One region of the Afipia sp. GW821-FHT04G03 genome, then DNA from elsewhere that is predicted to be linked to it. Evidence: predicted binding sites of a transcription regulator. Region 1 holds the regulator's gene; each other region holds the start of a gene.
What was found. The regulator PhoB, encoded in region 1, activates phosphate uptake and scavenging genes when phosphate is short. The targets are predictions, from matches to a motif close to TGTCATNNANCTGTCAT.

Region 1 (4,807 bases):
GTGCTGAACGATCTCTGCGAGATCCTTGCGCGCCGTCGGCTCGCCACCGGAAAAATGGATCTGCAGCACGCCAATCGCGGCGAGTTCGCTCAGCACCCGCTTCCATTCGTCGGTGGAAAGCTCCGCGCCGCCTCGCTCCAGTTCTACCGGGTTCGAGCAATACGGACATTGCAAAGGGCAGCGGTGGGTCAGCTCGGCCAGAACAGCCAGCGGAATCCCGAATGTTTCGGCCTGCGATCTGCGCTGCTCCAGCACCGCCAATCCATCGGCTGGATCGGCGCGAACCGGAGAAGCATCGGTGAGCGTCGGGCTCATGACTTCGGATCCTGTGCCTCTGCAAGAAATCCCTTTTCGGCGAGATCCCGCAGCATGGCCATTACATCAGCGCCGATCATCCCGCGATCGGCAGCATACTTTGCGGCAAGCACATCGATGATCTGATCGACGTTACGGACGCCATCGCAGAGTTGCAAAATCTCTACCGCAATCTCGTCCGGCGCAAGTACGCGCTCCGGCACCAGGATCACCCAGACCTGCCGCGCTTCGTCGAACTTCAGCCTGGCATGACGCGCCAGCACGGGCCTGCTCCCTTCAGTTATGTCGATCCGCCGGCTTCGCAATGCCATCAGCCGCGCTCCGGCACGAAAGCACCCGGCGGAATATGGCCGTCGACATAGGCATGATAGAGCGCGTCGAGCTGGACCCAGAGCACGTTGGTCTTGAAAATCAACGCATTGCAGACAGCTTCGCGCTCTTCGGGTGTTTTTGCGTGCCGCTTGACGAAATCCAGCGCAAAATTGGCGTCGCGCGGCGCCTGCTCCATGCGCCGCTTGAAGTAACTCATGATGTTCGGATTGATGAAGTCGTAGTGCGCGAGCATTCCCGAAATGCGTTCCTCATGCAGGTTCGGCGCGAAAAGTTCGGTTAATGAGGACGCAATGGCTTCCAACGGCGTCTTGTCGCGAACGAAATGGACGTAGGCATCCACCGCGAAGCGCGTAGCAGGCAGAATTCCCTCGGCGGATTCGACATAAGCGCTATCGAGGCCGAGCCCTTCGGTCAGCTTCAACCAGCGCTCGATACCCCCTTCGGTGCCGACGTCGCCATCGTGGTCCTCGATGCGGTGTCGCCATTCGAGACGAATATCGCGGTCGCGAAAGCGCGAAATCACCACCGCGTCCTTGATGGGAATGGAGCTCTGATAATAGTAGCGGTTGAGCGCCCAGGCCTGAACCTGCCCCTTGTTCAGCTTGCCGCCGTGAAGCAACCGGTGAAACGGATGCAGATTGTGATAGCGCGTCGCGCCGATACCGCGCAGCGCAACCTCAAGGTCCTCCGCATTTGCAAGCGGCGTACCTGTCTTCAATGCAAATACGCTCGTCGCGATCAAATGGTGATCTCCGTGCCATCCGAAGGAATTTGCCAGCCGGCGCGCTCCACGGCTTCGCGCTCGGCGGCGCCCGGCAGCAGAACCGGATTCGAATTATTGATGTGCAGGAAAATCTTGCGCCCGATGCCGAGATCCTCAAGCCCGGCGATCACGCCCTGTTCACCGGAAATGGCCATGTGCCCCATGCGTTGACCGGTTTTGGTGCCAAGGCCGGCCGCGATCAATTCGTCGTCGCGCCACAGCGTACCGTCAAAGAAAACCAGAGACGCGCCGCGAAGGCGCTGCCTGAGATCGGGGGTGAGCGCCGCGCAGGCTGCGAGAAAGTAGAGATGTTCCCCGCTTGCCTTGTCAGTGATCCGCAATCCGAGCGTATCCCCCGCCTCATCGCCGTCGATAGGAAAGGCTGCCCCTTCCAGATACCAGGCGCGCTTGCCCGGCGCGGCAAAGGGAAGAATTTCGAGACCAGACGGTGAGCCGTCAGGAAGCTTCGGTTCGAACGGTTTATCGAATTCGACAGCCTCGCGCCGCACGCGCGTCTCATCGAGCACGTTGAAGATGCTGTTCGACTTGAGAATGGAGAGCACACGTGGGTGCGCGTAGATCGAAAAAGGCGAGCCCTCGCGCATCGACAACAATCCGGCGACGGCATCAACCTCACCATTGGTCAGGATGACGCCTGCGACAGGACTGTGGCGCAGATGACCGGCCTTGGGATGAAGCTGCGGCGTCGAAATCAATTGCTGACGCAAGTCAGGCGAGGCGTTGACCAGAAACCAGTGCTCACCGTCGGCGCTGACCGCAATCGATGTCTGAGTCGACTGCAATTCCGGATGCGAGCTGCGCGCCAGGCGGCAGACATCGCAGTTACAATTCCACTGGGGTACGCCCCCGCCCGCCGCAGCCCCGAGAACGACGACGCGCATGAGGGAGCTCCGTCCTCGATTCGATCTCATAAGGGGCAGCGCCGCAGACACAAGAAAACCCGGCCTCGCGCCGGAAAGCCTTCACATATGAAGGAATTCCTAGCGCAAACCGGACCGCTTAGCCGCGAGCCTGATAACGAGAATGCCGCTTACTTGCGCGCCGCGCAGGCGTACATGTTGATTTCCATGCCGACCGGCACTTCGACAATCTTGGGGGTCTTCCAGGCCATTTGCGGTCTCCTTGCCCATTGCATGACGGACTTCGTGCCATCATCACCATCGAAGCTACCACGGAGTTCGATTTTGGCGCCACGAAACTTGGATGCCGCCCGCCACAAAAATGTGACTTCGCTGCAATGCGAAAGAACCGGAACCAAACTCACTCGGCCTTGGCGAAACGATCATCGAGAGCGTAGCCCGCGCCGCGGACGGTGCGGATAGGGTCCGACTCGCGGCCCAGGTTCAGCAGCTTCCTCAGCCGACCGATGTGTACGTCAACCGTGCGCTCGTCGATGTAGATGTCGCGTCCCCATACGCCATCAAGCAGCTGTTCCCGGCTAAACACGCGGCCTGGGTGCTCAAGAAAGAACTCCAGCAGGCGATATTCGGTAGGGCCGAGATCGATCGGCCGGCCCGAACGCGCAACGCGACGCCGGTCGCGGTCCAATTCGATGTCGCCGAACGCCAGAACCGTCGCAAGGCGTTCGGGACTTGCACGCCGCAATAGGCCTTTGACCCGCGCCAGCAGCTCGGGAACCGAGAACGGCTTGACGATGTAATCGTCTGCGCCGGTCGCAAGTCCCCTCACCCGCTCGCTTTCCTCGCCGCGCGCGGTCAACATGATGATCGGAATCTGCTTGGTCTCCTGCCGCGCGCGCAGGCGGCGGCAAAGCTCGATTCCCGACAGGCCGGGAAGCATCCAGTCAAGCACGATCAGATCTGGGATATGCTCCTTAAGCCGCGTATCGGCGTCATCGCCGCGGGCCACGGTCTCGACGTCGTAACCCTCGGCGTCCAGATTGTAACGAAGCAGCGTCGTCAACGCCTCTTCGTCTTCGACCACAAGAATGCGGGCGCTCATGAGCGGTCCTTCAATTCATCATCCTGCAAGTTAGCTGCCTGACGCGGCCGTTGCAAAGTTCGTCATGTCGCCCTTCGGGCGCTGATCGAGCATCTGCTGGCCTTCGATCATATAGAAAACCGTCTCGGCAATGTTGGTCGCGTGATCGCCGATACGCTCGATGTTCTTGGCGCAGAACATCAGGTGAATACAGAACCCGATGTTTCGCGGATCTTCCATCATGTAGGTCAGAAGCTCGCGGAACAGCGAGGTGCAGATCGCGTCGACCTCCTCGTCGCCCTTCCAGACCGTCATCGCAGCCGGCAGATCGTGTGCCGCATAGGCGTCGAGCACTGATTTCACCTGTGACTGCACGAGATCGGTCATGTGCTCCAGGCCGCGGATCAGCTTCAAAGGGTGAAAATCGCTGTCCAACGCCGAAACACGCTTGCCGATATTCTTCGAGAGATCCCCGATCCGTTCGAGGTCAGTCGCAACACGCAAGGAACCGACGATCTCGCGCAGATCGACCGCCATCGGCTGGCGGCGCGCGATGGTCAGCACGGCACGCTCCTCGATCAGATGCTGCAGTTTGTCGATCTCGACGTCGGCGGCGACGACGCGCTTGCCCAGCGCAACGTCGCGCCGGATCAGCGCATCGACAGAATCGACGATCTGTCGCTCAGCCAGGCCACCCATCTCGGCGACAAGCCGGTTGAGTTCCTGAAGGTCTTCGTCGAACGCCTTGGCGGTATGATCTGAACCCATGATTTGTCTCTCCCGCGAAATGCGCGTCAGCCGAAACGGCCAGTGATGTAATCCTGCGTCCGCCGATCTGTCGGCGACGTAAAGATCTTGTTGGTATCGTCGAATTCAACCAGTTCGCCGAGATACATGAACGCGGTCTTGTCCGACACACGCGCCGCCTGCTGCATATTATGCGTCACAATGGCGATTGTGTAATCTTCCTTGAGCTCCTGGATCAGTTCCTCAACCTTGGCGGTGGAGATCGGATCGAGCGCCGAGCAAGGCTCGTCAAACAGAATCACTTCCGGACGGACGGCGACCGTCCGTGCGATGCACAGGCGTTGCTGCTGACCACCCGACAGGCTGAGGCCGCTCGCATTTAGCTTGTCCTTGACCTCGTTCCAGAGCGCACCGCCCTTCAACGCGGCTTCGACACGACCGTCCATTTCGGATTTGGAGATTTTCTCGTACAGGCGAATCCCGAACGCGATGTTTTCGTAAATGGTCATCGGGAACGGCGTCGGCTTCTGGAACACCATTCCGATCCGCGCGCGCAGCAGGTTGAGATCGAGCTTCGGATCGAGAATGTTGGTCGTATCCAGCATGAGCTGGCCTGTCGCGCGCTGGCCCGGATAAAGATCGTACATCCGGTTGAATATCCGCAACAGGGTCGACTTGCCGCAGCCC
Region 2 (4,807 bases), 520 kb from region 1:
TTCGGCAATACGCGGGGAATGTTGTCGGTGAAGCCGCCGCCGGTGATGTGCGCGAGGCCCTTGACCGCGCCGGTCTGGCGGATCGCCGCGAGACAGGATTTCACATAGAGCTTCGTCGGGGCGAGCAGCGCGCCGCCGAGCGTCATCACGGGCGCAAACGGCGCGGGCGCGTCGAATGTCACGCCGGATTTCTCGACCACCTTGCGCACCAGCGAGAAGCCGTTGGAATGGACGCCCGAGGAGGCGAGGCCAATCACCGCGTCGCCCGGGCCGATGTCCTTGTGCGGCAGCAGTGTGCCGCGCTCGGCTGCGCCTACCGCGAAGCCCGCGAGGTCATAGTCGCCGTCCTTGTAGAGGCCGGGCATTTCGGCAGTCTCGCCGCCGATCAGCGCGCAGCCGGATTCGCGGCAGCCTTCCGCGACGCCGGCCACGATCGAGGCGGTGGCCTCGGGGTCGAGCTTGCCGCAGGCAAAGTAATCCAGAAAGAACAGCGGTTCCGCGCCCTGGACCACGAGATCGTTGACCGACATCGCCACGAGGTCGATGCCGATGCCGCCGTGGATTCCGGTCTCGATGGCAATCTTGACCTTGGTGCCGACGCCGTCGGTGGCGGCGACCAGAACGGGATCCTTGAAGCCCGCGGCCTTGAGGTCGAACAGGCCGCCGAATCCGCCGATTTCAGCGTCGGCGCCCGCCCGCGCGGTGGCGCGCACCAGCGGCTTGATGAGGTCCACCAGACGGTTTCCGGCGTCGATATCGACGCCGGCGGACGAATAGGTCAGGCCGGATTTTTGATCGGTCATGCCAAGTTTCCGAGAGTATGCCGGTGGTTACGTCGGATTTTGCGCTGGCGCAATGGCTGGCGGGGCGGCTGTGCATAGCTATGTAGAACGTTCGGGCACTGGGCCGCAGTCCCGTGTCCTAGGCAAGGTCGCACCGGGCCGCTACAACAATGGGGAGCCGGGAAAAGTCGCGTGAATCTGCCGAACATCATTACTTTGGGCCGCATCCTGCTGGTGCCGGTCATCGTCTGGGCCATCGCGTCGAACCAGATGACCATCGCCTTCGTCATCTTTGTGGTGGCGGGGGTCAGCGACGCCATCGACGGCTTTCTGGCCAAGCGGTTCAACATGACCACCGAGATCGGGGCGCTGCTCGATCCCGTCGCCGACAAGGCGCTGCTGGTCTCGATCTATGTCACGCTCGGAATCTCCGGCGATATCCCGCGCTGGCTTGTCATCCTGGTGGTGTCGCGCGATTTCATGATCGTGGGCGCCGTGATTGTCTCGTGGATTCTCGACAATCCGGTTCCGATGAAGCCACTGATGGTGTCCAAGCTCAACACCGTGGCGCAGGTGTCGTTCGCAGCGCTGGTGCTGGCCTCGCTCGGCTTCCAGTTCAATGCGTCGCCCTACGAGATCATTCTGGCGGGTTGCGTGACGGTCTTGACGCTGCTTTCGGTGTCCTTCTATCTCGTGGAATGGGCACGGCACATGAGCGCGACCGCGCCGATACCGTGATACACTTCAAAAGCAGCATGTTGCGTAGACCGGGTGGTTCGGTCAGGAGTCTTGCTTGGTAGCGCGCGTTCGCCCCCGTCAGTTGGCCTTTGCGTTGCCGCACGCGGAAAGCCTGACGCGCGACAACTTCATGGAAGGCTCCGCCAACGCGCAGGCGCTGGCGCTGATCGATGCGTGGCCGGACTGGCCGAACCGCGTCATGATGCTGGTCGGCCCAGAGGGCTGCGGCAAAAGTCATCTCGCATCGATCTGGGCGGCGGAGGCAGGCGCGCGCTCGGTCGCAGCGCATACGCTGACGCCAGACAACGTGCCGGACGAACTCGCCACCGGCGCGCTGGTCGTCGATGATCTTGACCCGGCGTCGTTCGATGAGCGCGCGCTGTTTCATTTATTGAATCTCGCACGCGAAGACGAGGCCTATGTCCTGCTGACGGGACGGACGTTGCCGTCCTTGTTCCCGGTGGACCTGCGCGACCTGCGCTCGCGTCTGCGCGCGGTGTCGGTGGTGACGCTGACGCCGCCGGACGACCAGTTGTTTCGGGCGCTGATCGTCAAATTCTGCACCGACCGCCAGATGAGCGTGGACGACAGCATCGTGAGCTACCTCGCAACCCGGATCGAGCGTTCTTTCGCTGCGGCGCGGCACGCGGTCGAATTGCTGGACAGCGAGGCGCTGCGGCAGCGCCGGCCGGTGACGCGGGCGCTGGCTGCGGAAATCCTCAAGGACACTGCGGCCTGATCGCGCAGGGACTTGGTCATTAACCTGTCCTGGCCCATCATGTCATCGAACTGTCATGACGCTGGCACATTGTCTCCGTGGAAACCGTCCACATTACGGGCTGTTGATGTGAATAAGGTCTCGCTTTATGGATTCCGCGCAAGCTATTGTTAGAAAAGAAGAAACCGAAGAAATTACGGTTCCGGCATCAATTGGGTCAAGTTCCGATCGCTTCATCAACCGCGAGCTTTCGTGGCTTCACTTCAATCGCCGCGTGCTTGAAGAGTCGGTCAACCTCAACCACCCGGCGCTGGAGCGGGTCCGGTTCCTGTCTATTTCCGCCAACAACCTTGACGAGTTCTTCATGGTCCGCGTTGCGGGTCTCAAGGCTCAGGTCCGTGAGGGCATCAACGAGCGCAGCCCGGACGGCTCGACGCCCACCGAACAGCTCGCGAAGATCAACGAAACGGTCTCGAAGCTGGCCAGTGACCAGCAGGAGATCTGGCGCGACCTGCGCAACATCCTGTCCGGAGTGGGCATCGTCCTCGTCGACGGCAAGGATGTCAGCAAGACCGAGACGGCCTGGATCGAAGATCACTTCCTCCACAATATCTTTCCGCTGCTGACGCCGCTGGCGATCGATCCCGCGCATCCGTTCCCGTTCATCCCGAGCCTCGGCTTCACCATCGCGCTGCATCTGGCGCGGGTGTCCGACGGCAAGGCGATGAATGCGCTGATCCGCATGCCGGGCAAGATCGACCGCTTCATCCGTTTGCCTGCCGGCAAGGATGGCTCGGTCCGCCTCATCACGCTGGAGCAGGCCACCGGACTGTTCATCGGGCGGCTGTTCCCGGGCTACACCGTCAAGGGGCAGGGCGCGTTCCGCATCATTCGCGACTCCGAACTGGAAATCGAGGAAGAGGCCGAGGATCTGGTTCGCCTGTTCGAGTCGGCGCTGAAACGCCGCCGCCGCGGGTCGGTGATCCGTCTTGAGATCGAAGCCCATATGCCTGACGAACTGCGCGCATTCGTGCAGCGCGCCCTGTCAGTGCCTGACGACGACGTGCTTCTTGTCGACGGCGTGCTGGCCATGAACGAACTGTCGCAACTGACGCGGCTCGACCGCCCCGATCTCGAGTTCACGCCTTATGTGCCGCGCCATCCCGAGCGCGTACGCGATCACGGCGGCGACATCTTCGCGGCGATCCGGCAGAAGGATCTGGTCGTCCATCACCCGTATGAATCGTTCGACGTCGTGGTGCAGTTCCTGCAACAGGCGGCGCGCGATCCCGATGTCGTCGCCATCAAGCAGACGCTGTATCGCACCTCGCGCGATTCACCGATCGTGCGGACGCTCGCCGAGGCGGCGGAGGCGGGCAAGTCGGTGACGGCGCTGGTCGAACTGAAAGCGCGTTTCGACGAAGAGGCCAACATCCGCTGGGCGCGCGATCTTGAACGCGCGGGCGTGCAGGTGGTCTATGGATTCCTCGAACTGAAAACCCACGCCAAGCTGTCGCTGGTGGTGCGCCGGGAAGGCGCCGGGCTCACGACCTACGTTCACGCCGGCACCGGCAACTACCATCCCGTTACCGCGCGCATCTACACGGACCTGTCGTACTTCACCTCGGACCCTGTGATCGCGCGCGACGCCGCACGCGTCTTCAACTACATCACCGGCTATGCCGAGCCGCGCGACATCGAGAAGATGGGCGTGTCGCCGCTGACGCTGCGCAAGCGGATGATCGAGCACATCCACGGCGAGAGCAACCATGCGCGCCATGGCAAGCCGGGTGCGATCTGGCTGAAGATGAATTCGCTGGTCGATCCGGAGATCATCGACGCGCTGTACGAAGCCTCGCAGGCCGGGGTCTCGATCGATCTGATCATTCGTGGAATCTGCTGCCTGCGGCCCGGTGTGCCGGGCTTGTCGGAGAACATCCGGGTCAAATCGATCATCGGCCGGTTCCTGGAACACGGACGAGTCTATTGCTTCGGCATGGGCCACGGCCTGCCGAGCGCGAAGGCGGCTGTGTATATCTCCTCCGCTGACATGATGCCGCGCAATCTGGACCGCCGGGTCGAGGTGCTGTGTCCGTTGCAAAATCCGACGGTACATCAGCAGGTTCTCGAACAAATCATGGTCGCGAACCTGAAAGACAATGAACAGAGCTGGCGATTGTTGCCGGATGGGTCGTCAACACGTATGAAGGCCGCGAAGGGCGAAGAGCCCTTCAACGTGCACAACTACTTCATGACGAACCCGAGTCTGTCAGGCCGTGGAAAATCGCTCAAAGAATCTTCGCCACGTCGCCTTACGCGCCGTTCGGAGCGTTAGCGGCGCGAAGACCGAATCCGTGGCCCCGGCATCCAGTCGCGAGTCTCATCGCACAGTTCGCAAACCGTCCCGGACGGTGGCTGTCATCGACATCGGGTCGAACTCGGTTCGTCTTGTTGTCTACGAAGACAAGACGCGCAACCTTGCGCCCGTGTTCAACGAGAAGACGTTGTGCGGTCTCGGCCGCGAGGTGCAGTCCACCGGATTGCTGGCGGCCGACGCGGTCGAAAAGGC
Region 3 (4,807 bases), 1.2 Mb from region 1:
TCACCGAGGCACCGCGCACATTGATCTCGAAGCGCAGCAACGTGTAGCTGGCAAAGCCGGCCGCGATCTGCGGCAGCACCGCAAAGCGCATACAGTCGATCCAGCCCGCACCCGTTGAACGAATACCCTCGACCGGCTTCATGTCGATGTTTTCGACCATCTCGCTGTACAACTTACCCAGCGCACCAACGCAGTGGATCGCGATCGCCAGCACGCCCGCCATCGGCCCAAGACCGAAGGCGATGACGAAGATCAGCGCAAATACGATATCGGGAACTGTGCGACAGAATTCCATGAAGCGCTTGACGACAAAGCGCAGCCACGCGGACGGCGCAGTGTTTTCGGCCGCGAGGAAGTTCAGCCCGAAAGCAAGAACGGCACCGATCATGGTCCCGACATAGCTGATCAGCACAGTCTCACCCAGCAGGGAGAGCCACTGCCGCCAGCCCCAGAACCACTCGGTCATATTGCTCCACACCCGCACGCCACTATCAAGCCTGAAGATGCGATCAAAATAACTGAGGAAATTCCCGATCTTGCCGACGAACGTGCCGAGGTTAACCTCGGCACCCTTTGCGGCGAGGAGCAGCGCCGCAAAGCACACGGCCGTAGCCAGCATCGTGCGTAGCCGCTTTTTCGCGACTGCCTTGCGATAAGCATCGTTCAATGCCGCGAGCTGCTGGGTGGGCAGGAGCGAAATGGCAGCGGGCATCGCGACGTCACTTTCGACGGTTCAGGCCGACAGAAGGGAGCCGGATCGCCAGGATCCTGCTCCCTGAGGTTGTGCGACGCTCAGGACGCCTTCTTCTTGCGAAGCGCATCGACAAACTTGATCAGGTCGATCGTGGCGTCCCAATCCTTCGTCGTTGCAGCATGGAAACCTTGTTTCTGCCCATCGGACAGTTTCTCGAACGCAGCCTTGTCCTTGGCCGGCGCGTCCATAAACGCCTTGACGATCGCAGCCTTGAGGTCTTCCGGAAGCTCGGAGAGGTAGGCATAGGGACCGTTGATAATGGGGGCAGACTTGTGAACAATGCGGAAGTCCTCCTTCTTCAGGGCCGCGCCATTCGCGCCTTTCAACATGCCCTTGTGCAGCATCTGCACCAGAGTGGAGTCGTTATCGTTGGTCCACTGATTGGCGGCGACGTCGACCGTACCCTGTGTCAGCGCCATCATCGCGTTCTCATGGCTGCCGGTGAACACCACCTTGCTGAAGTAAGCGTCGGCGTCAGCAATACCAAGCTTGTCGAGTTCGAAGCGCGGAACATTGTTGCCCGAGGTCGAATTCGGATCGACAAGGCCCAGATTCTTGCCCTTCAGATCATCGATATTCTTGTAAGGGCTGCTGGCCTTGACGAAAAAAACCGAGTAGTAGCCGGTGGATCCATCGATATTAATGTCATTGGCGAAGGCATCTGTCTTCACCCCCGTCATCCGCGCTCGCGCGAACGAGGCAGAGCCATAGCTGGCGACGTGGATGTTGCCCGCACGCTGGCCTTCAATCACGGCGGCATAGTCGTTGGCGATACGCAAGTTGACCTTGACGCCGATTTCCTTCGACAGGTAGGCGACGAATGGCGCCCAGCGCTCGGTGACGCCAGAGGCATTTTCCGCCGGGATGATGGCGAAGGTCAATTCCGGATATTTTGTCTTGTAATCCTGGGCCGACGCAACTGAGGTGGCGAACGCCAGCGCTGCGGCGCCGAGTATAATGGTGCGACGATTGATCATGATGACCTCGGGGTTTTGGTTTGGGGTTGACGCTTGCGAAGTACGTGACGCGCACAGCAATGCCATGTCAGGCGGCAGCAACCGCGCTGTAGGCCGGAACGCTGACCGGCGCTGGGACGTGACCGGGTATGGCTCCCATAACTTCATCGGCCTCTAGATCATATAGTTCGCGAGCGCTCCGGTCGGTCAGCGCGGCTGGCACACCATCGAATACGACACGACCGGCTGACATGCCTATCAACCGGTCACAATAGCTGCGCGCCAGATCAAGTGAATGCAGGTTGCATATCACGGTGATGCCGAAATGCTTATTGATCCGCAGGAGTGCATCCATAACGAGGCGGGTGTTGCGCGGATCCAGCGAAGCAATCGGCTCGTCTGCAAGGATGATGTCAGGCTGCTGTACCAGCGCACGGGCAATTGCGACACGCTGTTGCTGCCCACCGGACAATTGATCGGCACGCTGCGCGGCCAGTGACGCCATGTCGAACTGCTCCAACGCAGACATCGCCAGCGCACGGTCCTCCTCCGGCCACACCTGCATCAGGGAGCGCCATTGCGGAATTTCAGACAGGCGCCCCATCAGGACATTGGTGAGCACGTCAAGGCGCCCGACAAGATTAAACTGCTGGAAAATCATCGCCGAGCGCGCACGCCACTGCCTGAGCTTGCGACCCCGTAGCGCGGTGATATCAGTGCCATCACACAAGATGCGCCCCGAACTAGGCTCGGCCAGGCGATTGATCATACGCAGTATGGTCGACTTGCCGGCACCCGAGCGGCCGATGATGCCGACAAAGGCGCCAGGCTCGATCGCAAATGATGCCTTATCAACGGCCGCCTTTGCGCCAAACCGGCACGTCAGCCCCTCAACCACCAGCATAAAGCGCTCCAATGACAATGTGTGTTGTCACCCGTAACGCCACCGGTTGACAGTGATGTGACACGACCGCGCATATCCCCGGCGTCCGCCGGTTTTAGACGATAAGTGGAATGTCATCTCACAGTCGTGACGTTGTCATTATTGATGAAGATGACGATGCACGTCGGATATCCCCCTCCGTCTTTCGAACAAAGAGCCCTGCCATGATCGACATCTTCATCGACAGCGGACGTAGCCTTTTCGGCGACGAAGTCATCGAGACATCGATGCAAATCAGTGGCGGAAAGATCGCAATGATCGGCGCAGACCCCACGCCCGGCGCGCTCGTCCTCAACGCCCGCGATCTGCTGGTACTGCCAGGCATCGTCGACCTTCACGGCGACGCGTTCGAACGTCAGCTGATGCCGCGCCCTGGCGTCGATTTCCCGGTTGACGTCGCACTGATCGACAGCGATCGGCAGGCAATCGCCAATGGTATCACCACGGTGTTCCACGGCACCACATGGTCATGGGAGCCTGGCCTGCGCGGCGCCCAGAACGCACGAAAATTGCTTGACGCCATCGAGACGCAGCGGCCGCACATGGCCGCCGATACCCGCTTCCATCTGCGCCAGGAGATCTACAATCTCGACGCAGAAGAAGAGATCCTGCAATGGCTTGCGGAAGGCCGCATCGACCTTCTGGCCTTTAACAACCACATCGAGACCAGCCTGCACAATCCGGCGAAGCCGGAAAAACGCGCCCGAATGGCTGAGCGCACCGGGTTGACGGACGAAGCCTTCGACCAACTGGTTCAGCGCACCATCTCGCGCGCCGATGAAGTTCCCGGCTCAATCGAGCGCCTCGCCCTTGCTGCGCGAGTAGCGGGCGTGCCGACCCTGTCTCACGACGACGAAACGCCGGCGATGCGCGCCGACTTCCGCAAGCTCGGCGTCTCCATCGCAGAGTTTCCTATCAACGAAGAGACCGCCATTGCCGCCGCCGCGGCCGGCGACTTCATCGTGTTCGGTGCACCAAATGTCGTACGCGGCGGCAGCCACACCGGCTGGACAAAGGCGTCCGACATGATCGCTAAGGGCCTGTGCCAGGTGCTGGCCTCTGACTATTACTATCCGGCGCAGTTGCTGGCTGCGTTCCGTCTTGTCACCGACGGCATCCTGCCACTGCCAGCGGCTTGGGCGCTCATCTCGTCGGCTCCGGCCAAAGCGGCCGGTCTAACGGATCGCGGCGTGCTGGCCACAGGCTGCCGTGCAGATGTGCTTCTGGTCGATAGCAGAACAGTGCTGCGCCCGCGGATCGTGGCCGTCGTCGCCAACGGCAAACTAGTGCACCTGACAGAGGCCAGCCGACTGCTGCAGCCAACTCTGCCACGCAGAATGATTGCGGCCGCTTGACTGGTCTGTATTGTCGGACATCATGACGCTCTTCCCCCGTTACGCCATCTATTACGCACCGGACGCCGATAGTGAATTACATCGCTTCGGCGCCGAACTGCTGGGCTATGATGCCTTTAGCGGCGAAGCTCGACCGTTTCCGGCGGATGTACTCTCCCATGCGCCGGACTGGGCCGCACTGACGAGCGATCCGCGCAAGTACGGCTTTCACGCCACGTTGAAGGCGCCGTTTGCGCTCGCAGCCGGGAAAATCGAGGACGATCTTTTCGCGAGCTACATGGTTTTCGCCGCGATACCGCGCACGCTTCCCGTTATCACACCCGCCGTTCGTGCGATCGGCGGTTTCGTCGCCATAGTGCCTGACTCCCCGTCGGCACCACTCGGCCTGCTTGCGCAGGAATGCGTCGAAGCCTTCGAAAGCCTTCGTGCGCCTATGACGCCGGAGGACCGCGCCCGGCGCAACCCAGAGTCGCTCACCGAGCGCCAGATCGAGCAGCTCGATCGGTTCGGATATCCGTATGTCGGCGACGACTTCCGCTTTCACATGACGCTGACGGGCAGATTGCCGGACGAGCGCCGCGGGCAGGTTCTCGAAATGCTCAATGACCGGTTCGCTGCGCTCGCGCTCGAAACATTGCCGATTAACCGCATCGCACTGTTCCGCCAGAACGATGCAGCTTCGCGTTTCACCAACATCCGGCAAGACGCGTTGGCTGCTTTTTGACTCTAGAAGTTAACCGGGAGGATCCCATTCATGGGCTCCTCGCCCACTTCCTGAAAAACAGAATCTATACTGGCG

Region 2: a site for PhoB is predicted at 2,300-2,316, ahead of AC07UB_RS01325 (RNA degradosome polyphosphate kinase). Genes of this name have one in related genera too.
Region 3: a site for PhoB is predicted at 2,726-2,742, ahead of phnC (phosphonate ABC transporter ATP-binding protein). Genes of this name have one in related genera too.

Annotation. Positions count from the first base shown of each region.
Region 1 covers NZ_JBWKSV010000001.1:774,145-778,951, forward strand. The annotation lists gene pqqE (pyrroloquinoline quinone biosynthesis protein PqqE) at 1-315, opposite strand, end outside; gene pqqD (pyrroloquinoline quinone biosynthesis peptide chaperone PqqD) at 312-626, opposite strand; gene pqqC (pyrroloquinoline-quinone synthase PqqC) at 626-1,390, opposite strand; gene pqqB (pyrroloquinoline quinone biosynthesis protein PqqB) at 1,387-2,313, opposite strand; gene pqqA (pyrroloquinoline quinone precursor peptide PqqA) at 2,463-2,543, opposite strand; gene phoB (phosphate regulon transcriptional regulator PhoB) at 2,693-3,394, opposite strand; gene phoU (phosphate signaling complex protein PhoU) at 3,425-4,141, opposite strand; gene pstB (phosphate ABC transporter ATP-binding protein PstB) at 4,168-4,807, opposite strand, start outside.
Region 2 covers NZ_JBWKSV010000001.1:250,397-255,203, forward strand. The annotation lists gene purM (phosphoribosylformylglycinamidine cyclo-ligase) at 1-803, opposite strand, end outside; gene AC07UB_RS01315 (CDP-alcohol phosphatidyltransferase family protein) at 975-1,520, shown strand; gene AC07UB_RS01320 (P-loop NTPase family protein) at 1,576-2,259, shown strand; gene AC07UB_RS01325 (RNA degradosome polyphosphate kinase) at 2,387-4,573, shown strand; gene ppx (exopolyphosphatase) at 4,593-4,807, shown strand, end outside.
Region 3 covers NZ_JBWKSV010000001.1:1,954,051-1,958,857, forward strand. The annotation lists gene phnE (phosphonate ABC transporter, permease protein PhnE) at 1-712, opposite strand, end outside; gene phnD (phosphonate ABC transporter substrate-binding protein) at 793-1,731, opposite strand; gene phnC (phosphonate ABC transporter ATP-binding protein) at 1,799-2,614, opposite strand; gene AC07UB_RS09270 (alpha-D-ribose 1-methylphosphonate 5-triphosphate diphosphatase) at 2,818-4,008, shown strand; gene AC07UB_RS09275 (DUF1045 domain-containing protein) at 4,019-4,732, shown strand.